One region of the Blautia sp. MSK17_66 genome, then DNA from elsewhere that is predicted to be linked to it. Evidence: riboswitches for the same ligand, from Rfam matches in the RefSeq annotation. Region 1 holds a riboswitch; the other holds the start of a gene.

Region 1 (6,575 bases):
CAATGATCGGATCAAAGCTGTCTCCCAGAAAATTCTCCTGTTCACTGCGGAACTGGTATAATTTTTCTGCCGCACTGAGCTCAGTAATTGTTTCTTTTCCAGCATTTTCCTTCATCCAGCGGATAAATCTGGTAACTGCAACACCATCTTTGATATGTGCGATCCTTTCATTTTCGACCTCAGTTTTATTCTTAACTGCTTTCGGAAGAAGTGTCAGATTTTCCTCATCCAGAATTGTTACCTCGGACGGGATATTACTTACCAGCCGACTGTTGACATTGGCTTTTGAAAGCAGAACTCTCTTATCAGAATCTATCGTCTGAACATAGGAATAGACATCATCATATGAGTAAATCTCCACTCCATCTGCTTCCAGATTTGCACGAATCTCTCCTGAAAAAACAGTTTCATTTACAAATAATCTGAGTTCTTCATCTGTCATAACAAGATAAGAAAGAACAACAGGACAGCAATGAACATCATTTCCACGGATGTTCAAAAACCATGCAATATCATCCAGCGAAGTAAGTACAAAAATATCTGCTTTCTTTTCCCTCATCTGCTTACGGATTTTCGCAATTTTATCTGCTCTTGACTCGCCTGCCCATTTCACATCCAGTTCCATAGCCGGCTCACAGGAAAGTGCCGGACGGTCACTCCAGATTGCTCCGATAAGATCATCGTTTACAGCAAAAGTAACCTCTTTTTTCTTTAAAAGTTCTTCTAATTCTTCTGCCTCCCTGGCACTGACTGTACGTCCATCAAAGCCAAGGCACATACCCTTTTCAAGCTTTTTTGCAAGAAACTGATGTACTGTCGGCACATCCGGCTCACCCATTTTGAAGAGTTGAATGGTACTTCCTTCAAGCTGGTCTGCAGCCTGCAGAAAATATCTTCCATCCGTCCACAGACCTGCCATATCCTGCATGATCACAGCCGTTCCCGCTGATCCCGTAAATCCGGTAATATACTTTCGACATTTAAAATAATCACCAACATATTCCGATGCATGAAAATCATCCGTCGGCACCAGATATGCGTCAATCTTCTTCTCCCTCATCAAATCCCGAAGAGCATTAAGCCTTTCCAAAACTGTCATTTTCCAATCCTCCCTGACACATTTTATACTTCCTCTATACTACCACATTTCTCCCCCAAAAACCATACACACAAAAATACCAGAACCCCTCTCCATACGCTTTATTACTGTTCACTTCGTTCACAGTTACTACGCTTTACGTATGAAACGGTTCTGGTATTTTATTATCTCCCTATCTTACCTGCTTTTCAGCGTGGTTTACAATCAGCTTTTATCAGAAAAGTCCAGTGATCTTGCCTGTTTCGTCTACATCGATTCTCTCAGCAGCCGGTACTTTCGGGAGTCCTGGCATGGTCATGATCTCGCCTGTGAGGGCTACGATGAAGCCTGCACCTGCGGAAATCTTGAGGTTACGTACAGTAACTTCGAAGTCTGTCGGTGCACCAAGTTTTGTCTGGTCGTCTGTCAGGCTGTACTGTGTCTTAGCTACGCAGATCGGGCAGTTGCCAAATCCGAGTGCTTCAAGCTGTTTTGCCTGTTTCTGAGCATTTGCTGTCAGAACAACTCTCTTACCGCCGTATACTTTCTGTACGATCTGGTTCAGTTTGTCTTCGATAGATCCTTCCAGTTCATATGCATAGGAGAAGTCGTTTGGTTCTTCTACGAGACGGAGAACTTCTTCTGCAAGTTTGATTCCGCCTTCGCCGCCTTTAGCCCATACTTCAGAAAGAGCAACGTTTACGCCGAGTTCTTTACATTTTTCTTCTACAAGGTCAAGTTCTGCCTTTGTATCTGTCGGGAATGCATTGATAGCAACAACACATGGAAGTTTGTATACGTTCTTGATGTTGCTTACATGTTTCAGAAGGTTTGGAAGTCCTTTTTCCAGTGCTTCCAGGTTTTCGTTGTTGAGGTCAGCTTTTGCTACACCGCCATTGTATTTCAGAGCACGTACCGTAGCTACGATAACAACTGCGCTTGGGTGCAGTCCTGCCATACGGCATTTGATGTCGAGAAATTTTTCAGCACCGAGGTCAGCACCGAATCCAGCCTCTGTGATGGTGTAATCAGCAAGTTTCATACACATCTTTGTAGCTGTTACGGAGTTACATCCATGAGCGATGTTTGCGAATGGTCCACCATGAACGATTGCCGGTACATGTTCCAGTGTCTGAACAAGATTTGGTTTCAGAGCATCTTTCAGAAGTGCTGTCATAGCACCTTCTGCATGAAGATCGCCAGCTGTTACCGGTTTCTGCTCGGATACTTTACCATATGTATATCCGATAATAATCCTGGAAAGTCTTGCTTTCAAATCTGAGATGTCGCTTGCAAGACAGAGAACTGCCATGATCTCGGATGCAACAGTAATGTCATATCCGTCTTCACGTGGCATACCGTTTGTTCTTCCACCGAGTCCGTCTACTACATTACGAAGCTGACGGTCGTTCATATCCACGCATCTCTTCCATGTAATCTTTCTCGGGTCAATGTTCAGAGCATTTCCCTGGAAGATATGGTTGTCGATCATTGCTGCAAGAAGGTTGTTTGCTGCACCAATCGCATGGAAGTCACCTGTGAAATGAAGGTTGATATCTTCCATCGGAACTACCTGCGCATAGCCGCCGCCTGCTGCACCACCCTTAACACCAAATACCGGTCCGAGGGATGGCTCACGAAGTGCAACCATAACGTTCTTACCGAGTTTCTGCATTGCATCAGCAAGACCTACGGTTGTAGTAGTTTTTCCTTCACCTGCCGGTGTCGGGTTGATTGCTGTCATAAGAATCAGCTTACCATCTTTTCTGTCGCTTTCTTTTAAAAGATTGTAGTCGATCTTTGCTTTGTATTTTCCGTACTGCTCCAGATATTTGTCATCAATACCTGCTTTTTCTGCAATCTTGGTAATTGGCTGCATTACGCACTCCTGTGCGATTTCGATGTCACTTTTGAATCCCATAATTGTCTCCTTTCATTGTAGACACACCACCAGTTTAACCATATATTCGGTTAAAAAAAACAGTATCCGAGATATTCTCAAATACTGCCCAGACGGTCGACTCTGCAAATCTCTGATTCCCATGTGGTGATTTCCACTGCTCCGCCAGTCATCAGAGACGTTATCAAATTGATAAGAAAATAATATCATATATAACGGAGTTTGTCAATAAATTATCAAATTTTTTCTTTTCTTTTTACAAAATGATAAAGAATTCAAAATAAAAGTTGTGTATTTTTTACAATAAAAATATAAATAAAAATTGTTTTTTATTTTTTCTTTTGTAAAAGAAGGAACGCAAAGGGACTTGGCCAGTCCCCTTGCAACCCCTGGGCTAAAAAGCACACAATTTCTTCTCTCTTCAAATATAAAATAAATCGAAAAATACCAGGACTCCTCTCTCTCGCACGGAGAAGATATCCTGGTATTTTATCATACTACTAACAAACTTTTACACGTGGCCTGGTGGGGTATATTTTCTCAAACTTACTTGCTTTTAGCGGGGCCAAGCAGGGGGAGTCTGAGGGGGACCTTCGGCCTTTCGCAACTTTGAGATGGTCCCCCTCAGGGTTTCATACAGGTGCCAACCTGGCGGGGCTTTGGGCAGTCCCCAATAAATATGGTCCCCCTCAGGGTTTTTGTTAAGGAAGAACCTTAAAAAAGTGGTTTAAGGCTCGGATACAGTTTCTTAAACTTCTGATACTTTTCTTCGTATTTCGCCACAAGTTCTTCTTCTGGCTCAACGGTATCTACTACGTGAGCCATCTTCTTTCCAACAGTCTCAACATCCGGATATGCTCCGCAGCCTACAGCTGCCAGCATGGCTCCTCCCATGGATGGTCCTTCTTCAACTTCAAGGACATCGACTTTGAGGTTCATCACATTTGCGATGATCTTTTTCCAAAGCGGACTTTTTGCTCCGCCGCCGCAGATCTTGGTGCGTTCAATCTTGATTCCGAGCTTTCTTGCTACTTCAAGGGAATCACGAAGTCCAAATGCAACGCCTTCCAGAACGGCCTGTGTCATATCTGCTCTTGTAGTGTCCATGGACATTCCAAAGAATACGCCTCTTGCATCTGGATTATTATGAGGGGATCTTTCTCCCATCAGATATGGAAGGAAGAATACGTTATTTTCTCCAAGTTTCTGGATTGGAGCCTGTTCTGCTGCAAAATCCCTGGTCTGAAGAATTTCTTCTGCCCACCATTTATTACAGGAAGCAGCACTCAGCATACATCCCATAAGATGATAGCTTCCGTCAGCATGACAGAAAGAATGCAGTGCATTGTTCTCGTCAACACCAAAGTTTTTGCTGGAAATAAAGATTGTTCCGGATGTTCCAAGTGAAATGTTACACTGACCGTCACCGACAGTTCCTGTTCCGACCGCAGCAGCTGCATTATCTCCGGCACCTGCCACAACTTTGACATCAGCAGAAAATCCGAGTTCCTCTGCCACTTCCGGCTTCAGCGTTCCGACCACTTCCCAGCTCTCATACAGTTTCGGAAGCTGTTCTTCTCTTACATCGCAGATCTCCATCATTTCCCTGGACCAGCAGCGGTTCTTTACATCAAGAAGAAGCATACCGGATGCATCAGAAACATCTGTGCAGAAAGATCCGGAAAGTCTGTAAGCAAGATAGTCTTTCGGAAGCATGATCTTGGCAATTTTTGCAAATTTCTCCGGCTCATTTTTCTTCATCCACAGGATCTTCGGAGCTGTAAAACCTGCAAAAGCAATGTTTGCTGTATATGCAGACAGTTTCTCTTTACCGATTTCATTGTTGAGATATTCTGTTTCTTTCTGGGAACGTCCATCATTCCAGAGGATTGCCGGGCGGATAACCTTGTCATTCTCATCCAGCGTTACCAGTCCATGCATCTGTCCCCCGAAGCCAATTCCGGCTACCTTGGAACGATCAATCCCCTCCGTCAGTTCTTTCATTCCCTCTACGCTCTGCGTAAACCAGTCCTCCGGATTCTGTTCTGACCAGCCCGGATGCGGAAAAAATAATGGATATTCTTTTGATACAATATTACAGATCTTGCCGGATTCTTCCATAAGAAGAAGTTTTACGGCAGAAGTCCCTAAATCTATGCCAATATAGTACATTTTTCCTCCTAACTGTGCATCTGCATTCATACCTGCAGATGCACATTCTGTCTGCGGATCATCCCCACGGATTTTCTGTCGGGTATCTCACACCTGCCGGCTGATTGTATCCAATCTCATCGACCGGAACACCGATATATTTAAATACCTCAAAGAGAGCTTTTCCATGATGTCCGAATGCTACTGCACCGTGATGCGGATATCCTCCCTCGATCAGGACATGGCGATAGAAACGTCCCATTTCCGGGATAGCAAAGACACCAATCGCGCCAAAGGAACGGGTTGCAACCGGGAGCACTTCGCCGTGTGCGATATAGGCACGAAGTTTGTTATCAGCCGTGCTCTGCAGACGATAGAATGTGATATCACCAGGTTTGATGTCACCCTCCAGAGTACCGTTTGTAACTTCGATCGGAAGAGATCTTGCCATGATCATCTGGTATTTCATTTCACAGAAGGAAAGTTTGCTCGAAGCAGTGTTTCCACAGTGGAATCCCATGAATGTGTCTTTCAGTGTATAATTGTATTTTCCCTCGATGGACTCTTTATACATATCCTTCGGTACAGAGTTGTTGATATCAAGCAGGGTAACGACATCGTTGCTTACAACCTGTCCGATGAATTCACTTAATGTACCATAAATATCAACTTCGCAGGATACCGGAATGCCCTGGGCAGTCAGACGGCTATTTACATAGCATGGAACAAATCCAAACTGTGTCTGGAATGCCGGCCAGCATTTTCCTGTCAGAGTTACATATTTACGGTATCCTCTGTGATCTCTTACCCAGTCTTTCAGAGTCAGTTCATACTGAGCAAGTTTCGGAAGGACCTCTGGTTTCTTGTTTCCGGCACCAAGTTCTTCTTCCATTTCTTTTACAATTTCCGGGATTCTTTCATCGCCTTCGTGCTTATTGAATGCTTCAAAGAGATCCAGTTCAGAGTTTTCTTCAATCTCTACGCCAAGATTGTAGAGCTGTTTGATCGGTGCATTGCAGGCAAGGAAGTTTGTCGGACGCGGTCCAAAGCTGATGATCTTAAGATTGCTCAGTCCTTCAACTGCTCTTGCGATCGGAAGGAACTCATGAATCATATCTGCACAGTCTTCGGCATCACCAACCGGATATTCCGGGATATAGGCTTTTACATTACGAAGCTGCAGGTTATAGCTTGCATTCAGCATACCGCAGTAAGCATCTCCACGTCCCTGGCAAAGGTTATCCTGTGTCTCCTCTGCTGCTGCGATAAACATTTTTGGTCCGTCGAAATGTTTTGCAAGAAGTGTTTCGGAAATTTCAGGTCCAAAGTTTCCAAGGTAAACACAAAGTGCATTGCAGCCTGCTTTTTTGATGTCCTCAAGAGCCTGTACCATATGAATTTCGCTTTCTACGATACAGATTGGACATTCGTAGATATCCTTTGCAT
Region 2 (6,575 bases), on a different contig from region 1:
CAGCAGGTTGTTAAGTCAGCCTTTAATACCCTGTCATTCTCAGAACTGGAGGCAATCATCCATATCTTTGATGAACTGGATGGAGAAGAAGGAATCCTGGTTGCGAGCAAGATCGCAGACCGTGTGGGAATCACCAGATCCGTAATTGTAAATGCCCTGCGTAAGTTTGAGAGTGCAGGTGTTATCGAATCCCGTTCTTCCGGTATGAAAGGAACCTATATCAAGGTTCTCAATGAAGTGATCTTTGATGAACTGGAAGAGATCAAAGCCCAGAGAAATAAGAAATCATGATCAGAAACTGATCAGAAATAAAGTCAGAGAAGCTCTTTGTCACTGAGTAAAGATTCAGTGGGAAAGAGCTTTTCTGATGTAATGGTGTCAGAATAGGTGCATTCACCTGTATAAAAAATTAATGAAAAACAGTAAAATAAGAAAACTAAAGAAAATATAAGAAAAAAAGAGATAATATTTGAAAATATAAAAATTAACAACTGTAAAAAGAGTTGCAGAAAATAGCGTAATTCAATAATATAAGGACAGTGATTAGCACTCAGACGAAATGAGTGCTAGCAATCGAAAGCAAGGCAACAATAAAGGAGGAAAATAGATCATGAAATTAGTACCTTTAGGTGACAGAGTTGTATTAAAACAGTTAGAAGCAGAAGAAACAACAAAATCCGGTATTGTACTTCCGGGTCAGGCACAGGAAAAACCACAGCAGGCAGAAGTTATCGCTGTAGGACCTGGCGGAGTTGTTGATGGTAAAGAAGTAAAGATGGAAGTGGAAACAGGTAATAAGGTTATCTATTCCAAATATGCAGGAACAGAAGTAAAGCTTGACGGCGAAGAATACATCATCGTAAAACAGAATGATATTCTTGCAATCGTTGAATAATATTTTTTTAATTGACATTATTTCAGGAGGACAGTTATCATGGCAAAAGAAATTAAATTTGGTTCAGAAGCAAGAGCTGCACTTGAAGCTGGTGTAAACAAACTTGCAGATACAGTAAGAGTAACAATCGGTCCAAAAGGAAGAAACGTTGTACTTGACAAATCTTTCGGTGCTCCGCTCATCACAAACGATGGTGTTACAATCGCAAAAGAAATCGAACTGGAAGACAGATTTGAAAACATGGGTGCACAGCTTATCAAAGAAGTTGCATCCAAGACAAATGATGTAGCAGGTGATGGTACTACAACAGCTACTGTTCTTGCACAGGCAATGGTTCATGAGGGAATGAAGAACCTGGCAGCAGGTGCTAACCCGATCATCCTCAGAAAAGGAATGAGAAAAGCAACAGATACAGCTGTAGAAGCAATCAAAGAGATGAGCCAGAAAATCAGCGGCAAAGCACAGATCGCAAACGTAGCAGCAATCTCTGCAAGTGATGAAGAAGTTGGTCAGCTTGTTGCAGATGCAATGGAAAAAGTTTCCAACGATGGTGTTATCACTGTAGAAGAATCCAAGACAATGCATACAGAGCTTGATCTGGTAGAAGGTATGCAGTTTGACCGTGGATATATTTCTGCTTATATGTCTACAGACATGGAAAAAATGGAAGCAGTTCTGGAAGATCCGTATATCCTGATCACAGACAAGAAAATCAGCAATATTCAGGAAGTACTTCCGTTACTGGAGCAGGTTGTTCAGGCAGGTGCAAAACTTCTTATTATTGCAGAAGATGTAGAAGGTGAAGCTCTGACAACTCTGATCGTAAATAAATTAAGAGGAACTTTCCAGGTAGTAGCTGTCAAAGCTCCGGGATATGGTGACAGAAGAAAAGAAATGCTGCAGGATATCGCTATCCTGACAGGCGGACAGGTAATTTCCGATGAACTGGGCCTGGATCTTAAAGAAGCTACCATGGCACAGCTTGGTCGTGCAAAATCTGTTAAGGTTGCAAAAGAAAATACAGTTATTGTTGACGGACTTGGTGACAAGAAGGCAATTGCTGACCGTGTTGCTCAGATCCGTGGACAGATCGCAGAGACAAAATCTGAATTTGACAAAGAAAAATTACAGGAAAGACTTGCAAAACTGGCTGGCGGCGTAGCTGTTATCCGTGTTGGTGCTGCAACTGAAACTGAGATGAAAGAAGCAAAACTTCGTCTGGAGGATGCTCTTGCAGCTACAAGAGCAGCTGTAGAAGAGGGAATCATCGCAGGCGGCGGATCTGCTTACATCCATGCTTCCAAGAAGGTTGCTGAACTGGTTGCAACTCTGGAAGGTGATGAGAAGACAGGTGCAAATGTTATCCTTAAAGCACTGGAGGCTCCATTATTCCATATTTCTGCAAATGCAGGACTGGAAGGCTCTGTTATCATCAACAAGGTAAGAGAATCTGAGCCAGGCGTTGGATTTGATGCACTGAATGAATGCTATGTAGATATGGTAGGAGCAGGTATCCTTGACCCGGTTAAGGTTACAAGAAGTGCTCTGCAGAACGCTACAAGCGTTGCATCTACTCTGCTTACTACAGAATCTGTAGTAGCAACAATTAAAGAAGATACTCCGGCTATGCCGGCAGGCGCACCAGGAATGGGCGGAATGATGTAATCAAAAGTTTTTAAAGATCGGACCAGCGTCATAGACGCTGGTCTTTTTTTGTGATAGAATAATTACAGATTCATAAAACAAATAAGGAGAGAAAGACGCAGATGAGTGATTTATATTCAGAATTTCTGGTAAAGAAAGAACCAACTACAAAAGATGCGGTGATCAAGTATGGAATGATCATACTGACTGCAGTGGCAGCAGCGGCAGGACTTATGTTCAGTTTCGTGTTTCTTCTGGCAGCGGTTGTGCTTGGAGTCGCATGTTATTTCATTGTGCCGAGGACAGATCTTGAATATGAGTATCTTTTTGTGAACGGTGAAATGGACATCGACATGGTTATGGCCAAGTCCAAACGTAAAAAAGCAATAACAGTGAACATCAAGGAGGCAGATCTTGTGGCGCCAGTGGATTCTCACCGTCTGGATTACTACAACAGCAGCAGTAAAATGAAAACCCTGGATTACTCTTCAGGAAATTCTGGTCACAAGCGTTTTGCAGTCATCACCAGAGACAAGGGAGAGAATTGCAGGATCATCATTGAGCCAGATGAACAAATGCAGCAGGCTATCAAAAATTCAGCACCGAGCAAAGTTTTTTTGGATTGACACTGCAAATTATTTTTGTTAAACTAGGGAACAAAATCAAAATAACATAATATACAAGGGAGGAAATGCAATGGGTACTATCATTGGTGAAGGAATTACATTCGATGATGTTCTTTTAGTTCCGGCATACTCAAAGGTAATTCCGAATCAGGTAGATGTCACAACGTATTTAACAAAGAAGGTAAAACTGAACATTCCTATGATGAGCGCAGGAATGGATACAGTTACCGAGCACAGGATGGCGATCGCTATGGCCAGACAGGGCGGTATCGGTATTATTCACAAGAATATGTCCATCGAGGCACAGGCAGACGAGGTAGACAAGGTAAAACGTTCTGAGAACGGTGTTATCACAGATCCATTCTTTTTATCCGCAGAAAATACTCTTGAAGATGCAAACAACCTGATGGCGAAATTCCGTATTTCCGGTGTTCCGATCACAGAGGGAAGAAAGCTGGTAGGTATCATTACCAACCGTGATCTTAAATTCGAAACAGACTTTTCAAAGAAAATCAGAGAGTGCATGACATCTGAAGGACTGATCACAGCCAAAGAAGGAATCACTCTTGAAGAAGCAAAGAAGATTCTGGCTAAATCCCGTAAAGAAAAATTACCCATTGTAGATGATGATTTCAACTTAAAAGGTCTGATCACGATCAAGGATATTGAGAAACAGATCAAATATCCTCTTGCAGCCAAAGACGCACAGGGACGTCTTCTCTGCGGTGCGGCAGTTGGTATCACAGCCAATGTCCTTGCACGTGTAGATGCACTGGTTAAGGCAAATGTAGACGTTATTGTTATCGACTCCGCACATGGACATTCTGAGAATATCCTTCGCGCAGTACGTCAGATCAAGGACGTATATCCGGATCTTCAGGTGATCGCAGGAAACGTTGCTACAGGAGAAGCTACCAAGGCTCTGATCGATGCCGGTGTAGATGCTGTCAAGGTTGGTATCGGACCTGGATCTATCTGTACAACACGTGTCGTTGCAGGTATCGGTGTTCCGCAGGTTACAGCTGTTATGGACTGCTATGAAGTTGCAAACCGCTATGGTATTCCGATCATCGCAGATGGCGGAATCAAATATTCCGGAGATATCACTAAGGCAATCGCAGCTGGTGCCAATGTCTGCATGATGGGAAGTATCTTTGCAGGATGCGATGAGAGCCCGGGAACATTTGAACTGTATCAGGGACGTAAATACAAAGTATACCGTGGTATGGGATCCATCGCAGCCATGGAAAACGGCAGCAAGGACCGCTACTTCCAGCAGGATGCCAAGAAACTGGTTCCGGAAGGAGTAGAGGGACGTGTAGCATACAAGGGACATGTAGAGGATACCGTATTCCAGTTAATGGGCGGTCTTCGTTCCGGTATGGGATACTGCGGAGCAGAAACAATTGAGAAGCTTAAGACAACAGGAAGATTTATTAAGATTTCTGCTGCATCACTTAAGGAATCTCATCCGCATGATATCCATATTACAAAGGAAGCTCCGAACTACAGCGTAGATGAATAAATTTGTTCTTGCGTAATTGGATAAATTAGTATATTATGTAATTGTTCGCAGGTAGTATTCCGCGAGGTGTTTTGCCATGAATGTGGCAAAATCCCGAGACATACAGGGCAAAATGCCATCACCGAAGGTGATTGGGAATGCATTTTGACCAGGTTACTGTGAACGGAGTGAACAGTATATTATGATGATTATAACGACTGCATGACTGGCGGAAGTAGGAGTACCTACAGGGAGTGCAGTAAGTAAACGTGCCGACCGCCTGGGCAGCCTGTGGAAGCAGACTACCCAGGCGGTTTTTTCGATTTAAAATCGAGGTGGCGACATCCGATTCTATTAATTACCAAAAGGAGAAGTGATCATGGAAAGAATTTCACTGGAAAATGAACTGAAAAACAATTCCTACCCGGGAAGAGGAATTATTATTGGACGTTCCGCAGACGGAACCAAGGCAGTAACAGCTTATTTTATCATGGGAAGAAGTGAAAACAGCAGGAATCGAGTATTTGTTGAGGATGGAGAGGGAATTCGCACACAGGCATTTGATCCATCCAAACTGACAGATCCGAGCCTGATCATTTATGCTCCGGTACGTGTACTGGGAAATAAGACAATTGTGACAAACGGTGATCAGACAGATACAATCTACGAGGGAATGGACAAACAGCTTACCTTCGAGCAGTCCTTAAGAACACGTGAATTCGAGCCGGACGGACCGAACTATACACCAAGAATTTCCGGTGTTATGCATATTGAGAATGGTGAATACAGCTATGCAATGTCAATTCTCAAGAGCAACAACGGAAATCCAGATGCATGTCTCCGTTATACTTATGCATACGAGAAAGCAATTCCGGGAGAGGGCCGTTTCATTCATACCTACAAATGCGACGGTAATCCGCTTCCAAGCTTTGAGGGAGAACCGAAGCTTGTGGATATTCCAAATGATATGGAGGCCTTTACAGAGCTTCTGTGGAACAGCCTGAACGAAGAGAATAAAGTTTCTCTGTTTGTACGTTATATTGACATTGCAACAGGAAATTATGAAACAAAGATCGTAAACAAGAATAAGTAAGAGACGGAGGAAGAATAAGATGAACGAATTACAGTTAAAATACGGATGTAACCCAAACCAGAAACCTTCCAGAATTTACATGGAGGACGGAAGTGAGCTTCCGATTAAGGTTCATTCCGGAAAACCAGGATATATCAACTTCCTGGATGCATTTAACGGCTGGCAGCTTGTGCGCGACCTCAAAAAAGCAACAGGACTTCCGGCAGCCACTTCCTTCAAGCATGTTTCACCGGCAGGTGCGGCAGTAGGACTTCCGCTTGATGAGACACTGGCAAAGATCTACTGGGTAGATGATATGAACTGGAAAGAGTTTTCTCCGCTTGCCTGTGCGTATGCAAGAGCCAGAGGTGCAGACCGTATGTCCTCTTTTGGAGATTTTATTTCTCTTTCTGATGTCTGCGATAAAGACACAGCAATGCTGATCAAGAGAGAGGTTTCTGATGGTGTCATTGCACCGGGATACACAGAGGAAGCACTGGAAATTCTTGGACAGAAGAAAAAAGGTAATTACAATGTGATCGAGATCGATCCGGATTATGTACCGGCTCCACTGGAGCACAAACAGGTATATGGAGTGACCTTTGAACAGGGTCGCCAGGAACTGGCAATCAATGATGAACTGATCTCCAACATTGTGACTGAGAATAAAGAACTCACAGAAGAAGCAAAGAGAGATCTTAAGGTTTCTCTGATCATTCTGAAATATACACAGTCCAACTCTGTATGCTTTGTCAAAGACGGACAGGCAATCGGCGTCGGAGCAGGACAGCAGTCCCGTGTACACTGCACCAGACTTGCAGGACAGAAGGCTGA

What was found. Region 1 has a riboswitch for ZMP and ZTP ahead of LIR34_RS10095 (formate--tetrahydrofolate ligase). Riboswitches for the same ligand answer to the same signal wherever they lie in the genome.
Region 2: it holds a riboswitch for ZMP and ZTP, as region 1 does, so the genes downstream of both, LIR34_RS09440 (IMP cyclohydrolase) here and LIR34_RS10095 (formate--tetrahydrofolate ligase) in region 1, are expected to answer to the same signal.

Annotation. Positions count from the first base shown of each region.
Region 1 is NZ_JAJBNQ010000016.1:80,364-86,938, forward strand. Features, by position in the region: gene LIR34_RS10090 (aminopeptidase P family protein) at 1-1,099, opposite strand, end outside; gene LIR34_RS10095 (formate--tetrahydrofolate ligase) at 1,314-2,999, opposite strand; ZMP/ZTP riboswitch at 3,079-3,161, opposite strand; gene xylB (xylulokinase) at 3,693-5,150, opposite strand; gene LIR34_RS10105 (L-fucose/L-arabinose isomerase family protein) at 5,209-6,575, opposite strand, start outside.
Region 2 is NZ_JAJBNQ010000015.1:45,686-52,260, forward strand. Features, by position in the region: gene codY (GTP-sensing pleiotropic transcriptional regulator CodY) at 1-291, shown strand, start outside; gene groES (co-chaperone GroES) at 611-895, shown strand; gene groL (chaperonin GroEL) at 935-2,560, shown strand; gene LIR34_RS09430 (DUF6106 family protein) at 2,662-3,165, shown strand; gene guaB (IMP dehydrogenase) at 3,236-4,690, shown strand; ZMP/ZTP riboswitch at 4,882-4,962, shown strand; gene LIR34_RS09440 (IMP cyclohydrolase) at 5,049-5,762, shown strand; gene LIR34_RS09445 (phosphoribosylaminoimidazolecarboxamide formyltransferase) at 5,782-6,575, shown strand, end outside.